Regions from separate parts of the Paenibacillus sp. 8b26 genome, predicted to be linked through region 1. Evidence: riboswitches for the same ligand, from Rfam matches in the RefSeq annotation. Region 1 holds a riboswitch; the other holds the start of a gene.
What was found. Region 1 has a riboswitch for ZMP and ZTP ahead of ACQ4MX_RS17700 (TIGR01440 family protein). Riboswitches for the same ligand answer to the same signal wherever they lie in the genome.
Positions count from the first base shown of each region.

Region 1 (6,690 bases):
CTAACCCGAGCCACTGAACATTTTCAGATACTCCATCCCAGTTCGTCATGGAATAATACAGACCCAGCAGGAATGGAATGACCATAATCAAGACGAAAAACAACGCCAACGGTCCTACAAATATGAGCTGCTGTAATAACTGCGCGGATTTTCTTTGACTCAATGCAATCACTCCTTTGTTGTAGATCATGAAGGAAAGCGACGACAAATCCTTACCGTAATCGCTTATTACCCAAAAATGTAAGTTTCGAGTCGTTAGAAATTAAAAAAAGACTGTTTCTCCTCCGGCTTACGGAAGAAAAACAGCCTTATCAAACAAGTAAGTAGATTAGTATTGAGTATCTGGGTAGATCGGGAATTTGTCTGTCAGTTCGCCAACAGCTTGGCTGGCTTTAGACAATACCGTATCATCCTTCGGATTTTTGAGAGTTTCAGCAATGATTTTACCGATTTTGACCATAGCCTCTTCATCCATACCACGGGATGTTGCAGCAGGTGTACCAATGCGGATTCCGCTGGTAACGAATGGACTGGTCGGGTCGAAAGGAATTGCGTTTTTGTTGACCGTGATGCCCACGGAATCCAGCACATGCTCCGCTTCTTTTCCAGTGATGTTCAAGTTACGCGTGTCCAGCAGCATCAAGTGATTATCCGTACCGCCGGATACAATGTTAATGCCTTCAGCCAGCAATGTCTCAGCCAGCACCTGGGCGTTGCGAACTACGTTTTGCGCATAGGTTTTGAAGGAAGGCTGGAGCGCTTCACCCAAGGCAACGGCTTTAGATGCGATCACATGCATCAACGGACCCCCTTGAGTACCTGGGAAAATCGCTTTATCAATTGCTTGTGCCCACGCTTTGCGAGTCAGAATCAGACCCCCACGCGGACCACGCAGCGTTTTGTGTGTCGTTGTTGTTACAAATTGAGCATGCGGAACCGGACTTGGATGAATACCTGCTGCCACAAGACCCGCGATATGTGCCATATCGACCATGAACAGAGCGCCCACATCGTTGGCAATGGAAGCGAAGGCTTCAAAATCGATGGTACGCGGATACGCGCTCGCTCCGGCTACAATCAGACGAGGGCGATGCTTGAAGGCTGCCTTGCGCACTTCATCATAGTCGATGCGGAAGTTGTCTTCACGTACGCCGTAAGCGGCAAAGTTATACAGCAAGCCGGAGGCGTTAACCGGACTTCCGTGTGTCAGATGGCCACCGTGCGCCAGGTTCATACCCAGTACGGTATCTCCAGGTTTAAGAGCTGCCAGATATACCGCCATGTTCGCTTGCGCTCCAGAGTGAGCTTGTACGTTAGCATGCTCTGCACCGAACAGTTCTTTGGCACGGTCGCGTGCAATGTCCTCGACGATATCCACATGCTCACAGCCACCGTAGTAGCGTTTGCTTGGATAACCTTCAGCATATTTATTCGTCAATACGGAGCCCATTGCTTCCATTACCGCTTCGCTGACGATATTTTCGGATGCGATCAGCTCGATATTGTGGCGTTGTCGTTTCAGTTCAAGTCCCATTGCTTCCAGCACTGCCGGGTCACTTTTACGCAGATGTTCCATCATGATTGATTACTCCCTCTCCATGGTCAATTGTCAGGTATACAGGCAAGCGCCTGCTCCTCTGTTGGGTACCTCATCATCAATGCAAAAAAGATCAGTAAAACATGCAGTCCAAGCCAAAATACAAATGCTAGTCGCAGCTTCCGCCGCCTTCTTGCTCCAGACTATACACTGCTCGTTGTCCGCCAATGAGCGGAGGACGAGTGAACGCCGCCGTCACACGCGCTTCGCCAATCCAGCGGAGGCCTGGACGAAACGGAACGGCAATCGGTCGCAAATGCATACCGATCAGCGTCTCACCAATGTCTACCCCCGCATGCGCCTGTACATTCGCCGCCAGACATGCATCTTCCAGCGCACGATAGGCGGCGGTAGCCATAGATCCGCCTGCCGTACGAACGGGAACAGCGGCGACCTCCGTCAATCCCAGCCGCTCCAGCACGGCTCGTTCAACCACCAGCGCACGGTTCAAATGCTCACAGCATTGAAACGCCACATCAAAACCGTACGCCCTGCGAACAGATTCCACTCCAGCCAGCAATTGCTGTGCCACATCGAGCGCTCCCGCCGTGCCAATCCGGCTTCCCGCCACCTCACTGGTGCTTACGCCGATAACCAACAAGCGACCAGCTTTGAGACTGGCTGCCTCTGCGATTTCCTTCACGACAGAAGCGGTCTGTGCTTCAAGCGTAACCTCATGATCCAATTGTCCTACCATTGGAACCTCCTTTGGTTGAACAGCCCCACAGTGACTGGGCACGGGCTTATGCCCCATGTTCAACACACTCTTTCCTGATATCACAATCTGACTATATTATAGCCGATGAATCGGATTTCGAGCAGGAAAAATGGAAAAGCTGCTTAAAGGACCCTCTCTCGGTTTGGATACTCGAAGTAACAGCATGCGGAAGAATAATAGCCATTTGTCTGGACGGAAGGACACTGGAGGCCGGACCTAGCTCATATACGAAAAAAGAGCAGTCCACAGCCTATGTGGATTTGCTCTTTTGCCCAGGCGACCGGCCGTATATCCGGTGCTCCATCGTGGTTAACCCCACTTTTGTCGCCAGTTACACCGGATTCTTGTTTTTCCACCTTATCTTAACGGATTAACCGCCGAAAATCAACAGATCCCGTACAAAATAGATGAGTGATACAAACTTTATTCGGACAAGGCCTTCAGCTTGTCCACCAGCTTGTGCAGCGCCGTTCGGATTTCCGCAGCCGCGACATCGTAATCTTCACGCGACCCGCCGAACGGATCGGAAATATCAAAGCCCGGAATACGTTGACGCAGTTCAATCATCCGCTCACGCTCCCGTGCCGAAAGCTCCTGACCTAATGATCCCATCAGTTGTTGCGAAGCGTACAGACCATCCAGCTCCTGTACATCATTCAGCACTGAATCCCGGTCCTCCACATATTCCTTGAGCGTAAACACTTTGCCCACCGTTTGGGGAAAGCGCTGAATGACGTGCTGCTTATGCCCTTGGGTCAAGGTTAAAATCAGATGTGCCCACTCAGCAAGCCCACCGTTCAAAGAAGTTGAGGTGATTTGATCCGAGATATTGTGGTCACGTAGCACTGCCTCTGCATGTCGGGAAATGGGCGTACCCTCCATCGCGGCTACTCCTGCCGAGCGCACTTCCAACCCTAGCCCGTGCTCAGCAGACAGCTTGCGCAGCATCCCTTCAGCCATTGGACTGCGACAGGTGTTCCCTGTGCAAACGAATAAGATATGTTTCAACGTCTTCACCCCCCGTAAGTTAAAAAATATATAAACAGAGGATTACTAAAATCCTGTATTTATTTTACACTGTCCGCCCCAAAATCAAAACATAAACATAAAGCCAAACGCCAGTAAAATGGCACCGCCCACCGCTTCTCCATAGTCTCCCAGATTGCGGCTGACCTTGCGGCCCAACAGCAGTCCCAGCATCGCCATCGCTCCCCCGCAAAAGCCAAACGTCAGAACGGTCAGCACCAAATCACTCTGGAACATGCCCAGTGATACCCCAGCAGAAAAGGAGTCGACGCTCACCCCAAGCGAAAATAGTAATAGGCCCAGGGGAGAACGATGGTCCAGCACCTGTACCCCGTCACCTTTGAAGGAATTATACACCATATGCCCGCCCAAAAGGATAAGCAATCCCCCTGCAAAATAGGTCGTCACATGACCCAGTAAAGAACTCATATAATGGCCTGTGAACATACCCAGCAATGGCATCAGTATGTGAAAAAAGCCAATGACCGTGCTGATCCGCAGCACGTCTCGCAGGCGTATCCCCTTCATGCCGATCCCCACGCCTAACGATAACGCATCCATCCCCAGCGCTACAGCCATGACCAGAATCGTTACAATCTGCCCGACATGGGCAGAGGCTGCCAGCATACTCCATCCCCCCAATATCCGTCCGCTCTTGTAAACGTTATGCGGACAAGAAGCAAAACAGTACAAGCATACGGTTTACCATGCTTGTACCGGGATAAGGAGAGGGGCCAACTATGCCGAAAAGGTCAATCCATGCAAACGTGGGGACTGCATGTATAGGAAATATTCGGGAAATATTTGGATAGTGTCCGGATCGTCCTAGAGACGGACGACCCGATGGCCTGCTGCTTTAAGCAGGCGGTTCATAACGGCGTCTCCCAGTCCTTTTGGCGGACAAGCTTCCGCCAAGATGTAGGTGACGCCTTCCTCGTCGCAGCGGCGCAGCACGCCGTACAGGCGCTGCGCCGCCTCATGGAGTGCGTCCAGCTTGCCTAGCGTGTAGACACGCTCTCCGGCATAGCCGGCGGCATGCTCGTCGAACGCGAGCACCGCCGTGCGCTCTCCACGCGCGGACGCCTCCGCCAGCGCAGCGCAAATCCAGCCCGTCACCTCCGCGGATGACGGGCCTTGCACTACGCTCAAGCGGCCTCGTGGCGCGTAGTGCGTGTACTTCATGCCCGGCGAACGTGGTGCCGGGCAATCGGCGTCCTCGCCGGGCGAAGCGGCGGCGAGCGCCGGGTCCAGCTCGACGGCGCGAGCGACCGCAGCGAGCTGCTCGGCCGTCACGCCGCCGGGGCGTAGGATGGTGACGGTTCCGTCGTCACCGGCCTGCACCACCGTGGACTCCAGCCCCACACCCGTGGGGCCACCGTCCAAAATGCCGCCGATGCGGCCCTCCAGGTCCTCCCGCACATGCTGTGCAAGGGTCGGACTGGGCCTGCCCGAGCGATTGGCGCTTGGCGCAGCCAGCGGACAGCCCGCTTCCGCAATCAGGCGCAGCGCTACCGGATGATCTGGCATGCGCACGCCGACCGTGTCCAGCCCCGCCGTCACACGGGGCGACAGTGCTTGCGGAATTACGGGCAGCACCAGCGTTAGCGGTCCCGGCCAGAACGCATCCATCAGCGCCCGCGCCGTATCATTCACTTCCGTTACCATGCCATCCAACTGGGCAGGGTCGGAAATATGCACGATCAGCGGATTATCGGAAGGACGCCCTTTGGCGGCGAATACTGATTCTACCGCTTCCGTGCTACGCGCATCCGCGCCCAAGCCGTACACCGTCTCGGTAGGGAACGCTACGGTCTCTCCTGCTTGCAGCAGCACAGCAGCCTCACGAATGCCTTTTTCCGCCGCGACAAGGGCTTGTCCGGATAATATTTCACCAGAGAAATCCCCTTTAACCACCAAGCCTCTGACGTCCCACCAATTCGTATGGGAAGCCGCCAACGGCGGCTTTAGCTCATGAAGCCCCTGTTCATCCAGTACCGATTCACATTTTTCCTTTTGCGCAGACTCTCCGCACAAACCTTGTATTTGATTCGATTTATCGCTCATATCAGATCATCCCATACGTTATTGTCATACAGTCCTGTTCAGTTTGCTCTATGGTCAAAGAACTTGCCTTGGCAGCTTACCTGAACCGAATCTGTCCATGTCTCATAGCTGTAAAACCTATATTTCATTATAACATACCGGAATCATCCACCCGTTGTTCTCTTTTCTACAGCTCACGACGCTTAGGCAAACAAGCCACTCGCCCATGCCCACAGCCCCGTCAACGCATCCCATAGAAAAAAACGTACTTCCGGCTCCTTGTCAGCAGCATTCGTCCGTCCTCCTCCTTGGTCCGCTTTTGCCGAGACCGCTTGTGCTGCTGCTTCCCCGCTGCTCGCATCAATAAAGCACAAGGGAGGAAACAGCACACACCACCAATTTTGCCCTTTGCCTTGTCCCAGCGTAACCCGAAGCGCTTCATAATCTCCTGCCGGATAAACAAGCCCACCGTACATCTTGGTTGGAAAAGGTACGTTTGCCAATTCCACCTGATGGTCGTACGAAATGCCCCGTCGAGCCAGTTCCGCGCCTACTAAACGGTCAATTTCGGGTAAATGAGCAGAAATCAGCACTCTGGCTTGCTCCAAACTTTGCGGGTTTTCCAACTTGCCCACCCACGTATCCATCTGTTGTACGATGGAATCCCTTATTTCACGTTTTACCAACTGATCCTCCGGGCGATCCGAATTGGCCAAAATACGCAATCGGATGGAATCATGCGGAATGACGCCCACTCCTGTCGTGGCCATCCCTGCCCCTACAGGCCCTCTTGACCCTGGTGTCATGGCGGCATCTGTTTTTTGACCTTCCCACGACATCATTAATATTGAAATACAAAATAGTATCATTGCAACTTGCTTGGTCCAGCTTCTCATCCCAAATCCCCCCAAACTCTATCATGTCTATCAGTCTGTCCTGTTTGGGAGAGGCTAAACCTATCAATCTCGTAAAATGTTCAAGAAGATTTAAAAAAACATCCATAGCCCTACATCGAGCAACATGGATCTGCGTACCAAAGCTTGGGAGTAACCCGCGTATACGAAAAAGCCCAGATTTCACAATCTGGACCCTTTTGCATCTCACTATTTTTCTCACCATAAAACACGAAGCTGTATCTATCCACAATTTGTACACACTAAGCTTTTTTCGCCTTCGTCAAGTTCACTCTGGAAGGCTGTGGCAGATCGTCCTCCAGCTCCTGACCGTGTACCTTAATGCTCATAACCAAGCCAATACTAGCCATGTTAATGAGCAACGACGTACCCCCATAGCTTATAAAAGGGAG
Region 1 is NZ_CP192445.1:3,828,507-3,835,196, reverse strand. Features, by position in the region: gene ACQ4MX_RS17710 (carbohydrate ABC transporter permease) at 1-190, opposite strand, end outside; gene glyA (serine hydroxymethyltransferase) at 329-1,579, opposite strand; gene ACQ4MX_RS17700 (TIGR01440 family protein) at 1,707-2,294, opposite strand; ZMP/ZTP riboswitch at 2,579-2,660, opposite strand; gene ACQ4MX_RS17695 (low molecular weight protein arginine phosphatase) at 2,739-3,323, opposite strand; gene ACQ4MX_RS17690 (manganese efflux pump MntP family protein) at 3,408-3,968, opposite strand; gene ACQ4MX_RS17685 (L-threonylcarbamoyladenylate synthase) at 4,167-5,405, opposite strand; gene spoIIR (stage II sporulation protein R) at 5,588-6,280, opposite strand; gene ACQ4MX_RS17675 (FtsW/RodA/SpoVE family cell cycle protein) at 6,541-6,690, opposite strand, start outside.

Region 2 (6,690 bases), 1.7 Mb from region 1:
CATCTATATTTTGATAAAATTTATCGAGAAACGGGTTCTCCTCGACAATCTCTTTAATAATCGGCATATGCAGCTCCGTTGAAAGCATCGAAGCCAAAGTCGTTTTTCCTGCTCCGATCGGCCCTTCAACAGCTATAAATGGGGCTTGTTTCATGTGGTTCTGTTCCTCCTTGTACTTCGGTCCATCCCATGGATAGCTATCCTATTGTATCACAAGGAAGTAGGCTAAAGGCATATCAAATCTTGCCTTCCTGAATCCGTATTTTCCGTTAACTTTCTCCTATGTATCCTCCAATAAAACAACAAAACAGAGAGGCTATGTCTTCCTTCATAGCTACCCTGTTTCTCCTAGGACATTTCTGTCTCCCGCTTATTTAAACCAGCCCTTTTCATTAAAGCGCGTAATCGCCTCAATCCGGTTGCTGACACCCAGCTTATCCAGAATGACTGAAATGTAATTGCGCACCGTCCCTGTCGTCAGGTACAGCTCACCGGCAATCTCTTTGGTGTTCTTCCCGTCAGCAATGAGCGCCAAGACGGTCTTCTCACGCTCGGTCAGCGGGTTAACTTCGGCATAAGCATCATCTACCAGCTCCGGAGCATAAATGCGACGGCCTGCCATAATACTTCGAATCGAAGAAGCCAGTTCTTCACTGGGACTGTCCTTGAGCAGATAACCGTGCGTGCCTGCCTTGATGGCCCGTTCAAAATATCCGGGACGGGCAAACGTGGTCAGAATCAGCACCTTGCAATTCAAGCCCTTAAGTTCCTCAGCCGCATCCAATCCGCTCTTGATTGGCATTTCGATATCCATGATGCATATATCCGGCTGATGCAGCTTGACCAGCTCTAAAGCCTCTTCCCCGTTGCTTGCTTTTCCGACTACTTTCATGTCCTCTTCCAAGTCCAGCAGGGAGGCCAAAGCACCCAGCAGCATACGCTGGTCTTCCGCAATGACGATTCGAATCATGGCCCCACCTCCTCATTTGGCTTTTCAGTGATATTCGGCACTTTAATAATCAGGGCCGTTCCCTGATCTGAACGCAGTTCCATACACCCGTTCACAAATTCGAGCCGTTCCTTCATCCCTTTCAGACCATTCCCCCGAAAGGCTGCATTTTCTCCCGTAACGCCGACTCCATTGTCCTGAATCCGAAGGGTCAGCTCCTTACGAGACGGCTCAATGGCAATGGAGCAGGCTGTAGCGCCACTGTGCTTAACCACATTGGTCACCGCCTCTTTCATGCACATACTGAGCACATTCTCGTTCATTAAGGACGTATGCTCCAGCTTCGGATCGCCCTCCAAGGTGAATTCAATGTGAGCAGCCTTTAAAATCTGCCGAATACGCAGTAATTCATCCTCTAATCGCATACCTCGCATCTGAGTGACCATTTCCCGCACTTCTTTTAACGCACTTCTCGCCGTAAGACGAACATCGTTAATTTCAGCGTGAGCCCGCTCCGGGTACTGATCCATCAGCTTGCCAGCCAAATCACTTTTCAGTCCGATGAGTGACAGCTTCTGACCGAGAGTATCATGCAGGTCGCGCGCAATTCTTTGCCGCTCCTCCAGCTTAATCAATTCCGATATTTTCTTATTGGCATCCTCCAATTGCACTTGAAGCCGATCACTTTTATTTCGGTTAAAAGTGGTTATCGGAATCAAGATTACACCAAGCAGATTCAATAAAATAAAGGGAAGCTGCTTAATAAAAACAGGATCTTGAGCTACGAAGCCGTAATTGATCAATCCAATGGTACAGACCATCAGAACAATATACAGTGTAGTGAATGCGGCCTTGCTTTTGATATTACCGATCAGAAAGGCGATAAATATCGAGAAATACATATAGCTGAATAACAGCGTCATGGTAATGGATATCGCAATCTGTACACTGGTCCAGAAGTAGATCAGCCAGCCTTGAGAGACAAAAGCCAGTACATAACAAGCAAAAAACACTAAAATAATGGCGGTACCCAGCACAATATGGCTTGTAGATGAGGAGCTAAAATAATAGAAGGGCAGGATATAAAAGACGACCCATACATAAGGGTTAAGTCCCGTATTTCTTTGGAAAATCTGATACCATTTTTGCATCCTGCCCACCCTTTATCATTTCACTAATTCAGCTTATATCCCTTATCTTATCATACCGTGTTTCGTACAAAGTTATTTTCTTTCCGTGCTCACAACAGGTACAGGGACGGGTTTCGTAACGGCAGCACGTTTGCTGAGCAACGGCTTCACTTGTTTAAAGGTCAAAAAGGTTTTCGTGCTTTCATCCCAAAGCCGGAACTTCAGAGATTGCAGACTTGTGCTCACCGTGATAGTCGTCGCTTTTTGAAGCTGCGGGGTGGCATCATGCGCCTTCTCCAAATTGTAATTCGGTACTTTCGGACTCAAATGATGAACGTGATGGAAGCCGATATTGCCCGTAATCCATTGCAACACCTTAGGAAGCTTATAATAAGAGCTGCCTTCTACGGCTGCATTAATATAGCTCCAGTCTTCATCATGCTCAAAATACGAATCCTCAAACTGATGTTGTACATAGAACAACCAGATTCCCAGCACACCTGATACAAAAAAAATAGGTGCCTGTATCAAAACAAAATTCTGCCATCCGATGGCCCAGCACAACAGAGCGTACAATACGACGAGGGATACATTCGTCAAATAGGTGTTCATTTTTTCCTTGCGTTTTGCCTTCTTTGTGTTAAAGCGATAGGAAATCAAAAAAGTGTAGATCGGACCGAGTCCGAACATCCCCCATGGACTCCGGTATACACGATAAGCCAGTCGTGTCCATGCAGAAGCTTCTACATACTCTTCCACCGTAAGCACCCACATATCACCTGTGCCCCGTTTGTCCAGATTACTGCTGGTTGCATGGTGGATCGCGTGGCTATTTTTCCATTGGTCATACGGGCAAAGTGTAATAATACCTGTAATCGTGCCCACAATGTCATTCAGCCTGCGGCTTTTGAAGAACGATTGATGACCGCAATCATGAAAAATAATAAATGCTCGTATAACAAATCCGGAAGTAATAATAGTAATCGGAAGAGTCAGCCAATACGATACCGACAGACTAAGATAAGCGGCATACCATAGCAGGATCAGTGGACCCAGGGTATTAATGAGTTGCAGAACGCTGGATTTCGTGTTTATTTTCTCATAGGGAGCCATATTTTTTTTCAATTGGGCTAATGGGAGTTGTGTCATACTTAATGTTGATCCTCCTTTAAAATGACGCCCGTATCTTGATCTCGTCAGGCGTACATGTTGATCTAACCTCAGTATAAAGAGATACCTGTGTTCGCTGTAGTCATAAACGTCATTTCGGGAGTATGACATTTGTCATATAGACAAATAACATGACCTCTTTGCCAAATGTTCACGGCTTTCTTTTCGGAAGATTATTTGTTAAAATATAAGACAAATAACGCTGTATGTGACTGGCGAAGTCAGTGGAATCAACCACGAGGGAGCATACAATGAAAGCGTGCCGTTCGCCTGGGAGAAGTATTTGCAGAGGATTCGTCTGTCGTGACGACCTTGTGCAAATACTTTTTTTCGTTTTACAAGACCATAACACCTTGTTGATTCCATTATGCGATAAATTTAGAGGAGGTTCAAACTATGGCTATCATTATGAAATCCAAAGAAGCAGCTGAGCAAGTGTATGCAACGATCCGTACCAAGGTAGAACAAATGAAACAGCAAGGGCATCGCCCTCATTTGGCAACACTGTTGGTAGAAGGCGATCCTGCCTCTGCCTACTACGCCCGGACCAAGCAAAAAATAGCGGAGAAGCTGGGCATCTCCTTTCATCTCCATACCTTTGACCGCCATGTAAGCGAAGCCGAACTCCTTCACCTGATCGGCAGCCTGAATGAAGCCTCCCATATACATGGTATTATGCTGGAATTGCCTCTTCCCCAGCATCTATCCGCCTCCGTCATTAAACAATCCATCGCCCCGTACAAGGATATTGATGGAATTACCCCAGGCAACAAGCTGGCTACCGTTACAGGTGAAAGCGGATTGTATCCCGCTACGCCTCAAGCCTGTATTGAACTGCTCAAGCATTACGGTCACACGTTGGCAGGCAAAAATGTTACCCTTGTCGGCATAGGACAGACGGTGGGACTCCCCCTTTTTCACATGCTGCAAAGAGAAAATGCCACCGTTACCGCCTGTCATGCAGGCACACGTGATATTGCAGAGCATTTGAGCCATGCAGACATTGCCTTTGTCGCAGTCGGATGCCCTGATGTGATTACACAGGATATGGTTCATCCCGGTCTAATTTTGGTAGATGCGGGAATTAACGAGACGCTGGAGGGAAAAATAGTGGGGGATGCCGCTTTAGACGTTGGGGAAAAGGTACATGCGATTTCTCCGGTTCCCGGCGGTGTCGGCACATTAACTACTGCGATTTTGTACAAGAATCTGCTCAAAGCAATAGATCTGCAACACTACTCCAGAGAGGTGGCCTATTCATGAGTGAACTGTCGTGGAGTGATTCCATCGGACTTTTTCTAAGAGAGGCTGGAAGTGCAGCGCCTACCCCCGGCGGAGGAAGTGTATCCGCACTGGCAGCGGCACTGGGCGCGGCTATGACCTCCATGACCGCCAACCTTTCCCAAGGAGAAAAGTACGCGCATGTTTATGGACAAATCACCGAAGTGATTCACAGCATGGCAAACCTGTCCACGCGCTGTGAGGAACTGATGACCGCAGACATTCAATCCTTTGAACAATACATGACCGCATTGCGCTTGCCCAAAGAAACAGACGAAGAAAAACGCTATCGTACCCATTCCCTACAGAACGCAGTGATCGCCGCCATTGAGGTGCCGATGCGTTTGCTGGAAGTATGCCGGGACGGAATGCAGCGTGCCTATAGTATTGTGGAACTGTCCAACAAAAATGTCATTTCTGATCTTGGCATAGGCGCAATCCTGTTTGAAGCTGCTGCTCAATCCGCCCTGCTTACCATTGACATTAACCTTGCTTCACTGAAAGATTTGGATTCCAAACACGCCTATGAAGCGAAAACGGCTGCACTCATCCATGAAATTGGACAAATCAAAGCTCAAACCTTATTGATCGTGCGTAGCCGAATAACAGGCTAAAAAAACAACCTCCAAATCCACACTAAGCGTGGGTTTCTGGAGGTTATTTTATTCGAATAGATGTGTTTTGGAAAACTTTTCTATATATTCTTCGTCTATTGATAAGGAGATATTCCCCAAGGCGTTATTTTCACCTTATATACATTGATGAAGAAATGAGGAAAAACGCATGAAAAGACGTACTCTGTTAATCAGTATGATCGCGTTGTTATTGTTCAGTTCCAGTGCATGGGCGGCCGGAGATGAATCGACGTCCCGTATTCGCTCCTATGACTCCGGGAGTCTGATTCAATCCGATGGGAGCTTGTGGTTATGGGGCTATAATCAATCCGTACCGACTCGTGTAGAGGATAAGCCCAACGTCGTCAGAACATATTCGAATATAATCCATGAAGGCGATCTGGTATTTACCTTACAGGATCATTCCGCCTGGTATGTGCCAAGAATTAATATTTCTGAACCCGTAAAATTCAACTCTCTGGAAGGACTACAGAGCATCGTAGACGTGCGTAGCTTGAATGATCATGTACTCGCCCTAAGCGCCGAAGGAACCGTATCATCTGCTGATCGAATCGAGAATGATAGCAACTTTGCTCCTTTTCAAACCCTATCCGGCATCGACGAGGTTACAGAATTGGATAGTTACTATGAAGAAAGACCGCAATATGAGGAACGCTGGATCTTCTTGAAGAAGGATGGAAGTGTATGGAAAAATACAAGGTCCTTGCAGGGCTTCGAGCCTGTTCCATCATTAAAGGATATTACTGCTATCTCCAAAAACATAGCCTTAAAGAAAGACGGTACTGTATGGACATGGCTCAAGGTATTTGAAAAAAATGCTACCCCATCCGAAGCTTTATCTGCATCGCAGATTCAAGCCTTATCGGACATCAAAACAATTAAGACCAATGGGAGTTCCAATCTCGCGATTGATCGACAAGGACGGTTATGGTTCTGGGGTGAAACGGTCACAGGTTACTCGGATAGTACAACCTATCACAACGAAAATAACCCTGTATTGTTAACAGGTATAAAGGATGTCAAAGACGTCTTTATCGTTGAACGCTCTATCCTTGCACTGACGACAAGCGGGAATGTATATGAAGCGTCCTTGGAAGGCGAGAAATTATCGTCCACTGTCCCTTTTAAATTACTCGCCAAAAATATTCAAAGCATCTAGGCTGGATTACGGCATGCGATCATGCAAAAAACAGACGGCACCCTATGGGGCTGGGGGGTCAACAAACATGCGCAGCTTGGCATAGGGGATTATGAATTTCTCTACAGTACGCCGGTTCCTGTACAAAAGCCGATTCTCGTCCTTCTCAATGATACACCTGTCTCTCTAAGTAACGGTGTCATTACCCGCAACGGGCAGGCGTTTATTCCCCTTCGTTCTGTTTTTGACAAGCTGGGGGCGGAGGTCACTTATGATTTTAACAGCAAAATAGCGGAAATTAATCAGTCCAAGACAGGAGCCAATCCCGTCTCTCTGCAAATTAATCTTAAAAACGGGCAGACAACGATGAACGGTAAAGTTGTGAAA
Region 2 is NZ_CP192445.1:2,090,461-2,097,150, forward strand. Features, by position in the region: gene ACQ4MX_RS09390 (deoxynucleoside kinase) at 1-154, opposite strand, end outside; gene ACQ4MX_RS09395 (response regulator transcription factor) at 371-970, opposite strand; gene ACQ4MX_RS09400 (sensor histidine kinase) at 967-2,100, opposite strand; gene ACQ4MX_RS09405 (fatty acid desaturase) at 2,173-3,228, opposite strand; ZMP/ZTP riboswitch at 3,448-3,532, shown strand; gene ACQ4MX_RS09410 (bifunctional 5,10-methylenetetrahydrofolate dehydrogenase/5,10-methenyltetrahydrofolate cyclohydrolase) at 3,646-4,512, shown strand; gene ACQ4MX_RS09415 (cyclodeaminase/cyclohydrolase family protein) at 4,509-5,144, shown strand; gene ACQ4MX_RS09420 (hypothetical protein) at 5,314-6,324, shown strand; gene ACQ4MX_RS09425 (stalk domain-containing protein) at 6,346-6,690, shown strand, end outside.
Region 2: it holds a riboswitch for ZMP and ZTP, as region 1 does, so the genes downstream of both, ACQ4MX_RS09410 (bifunctional 5,10-methylenetetrahydrofolate dehydrogenase/5,10-methenyltetrahydrofolate cyclohydrolase) here and ACQ4MX_RS17700 (TIGR01440 family protein) in region 1, are expected to answer to the same signal.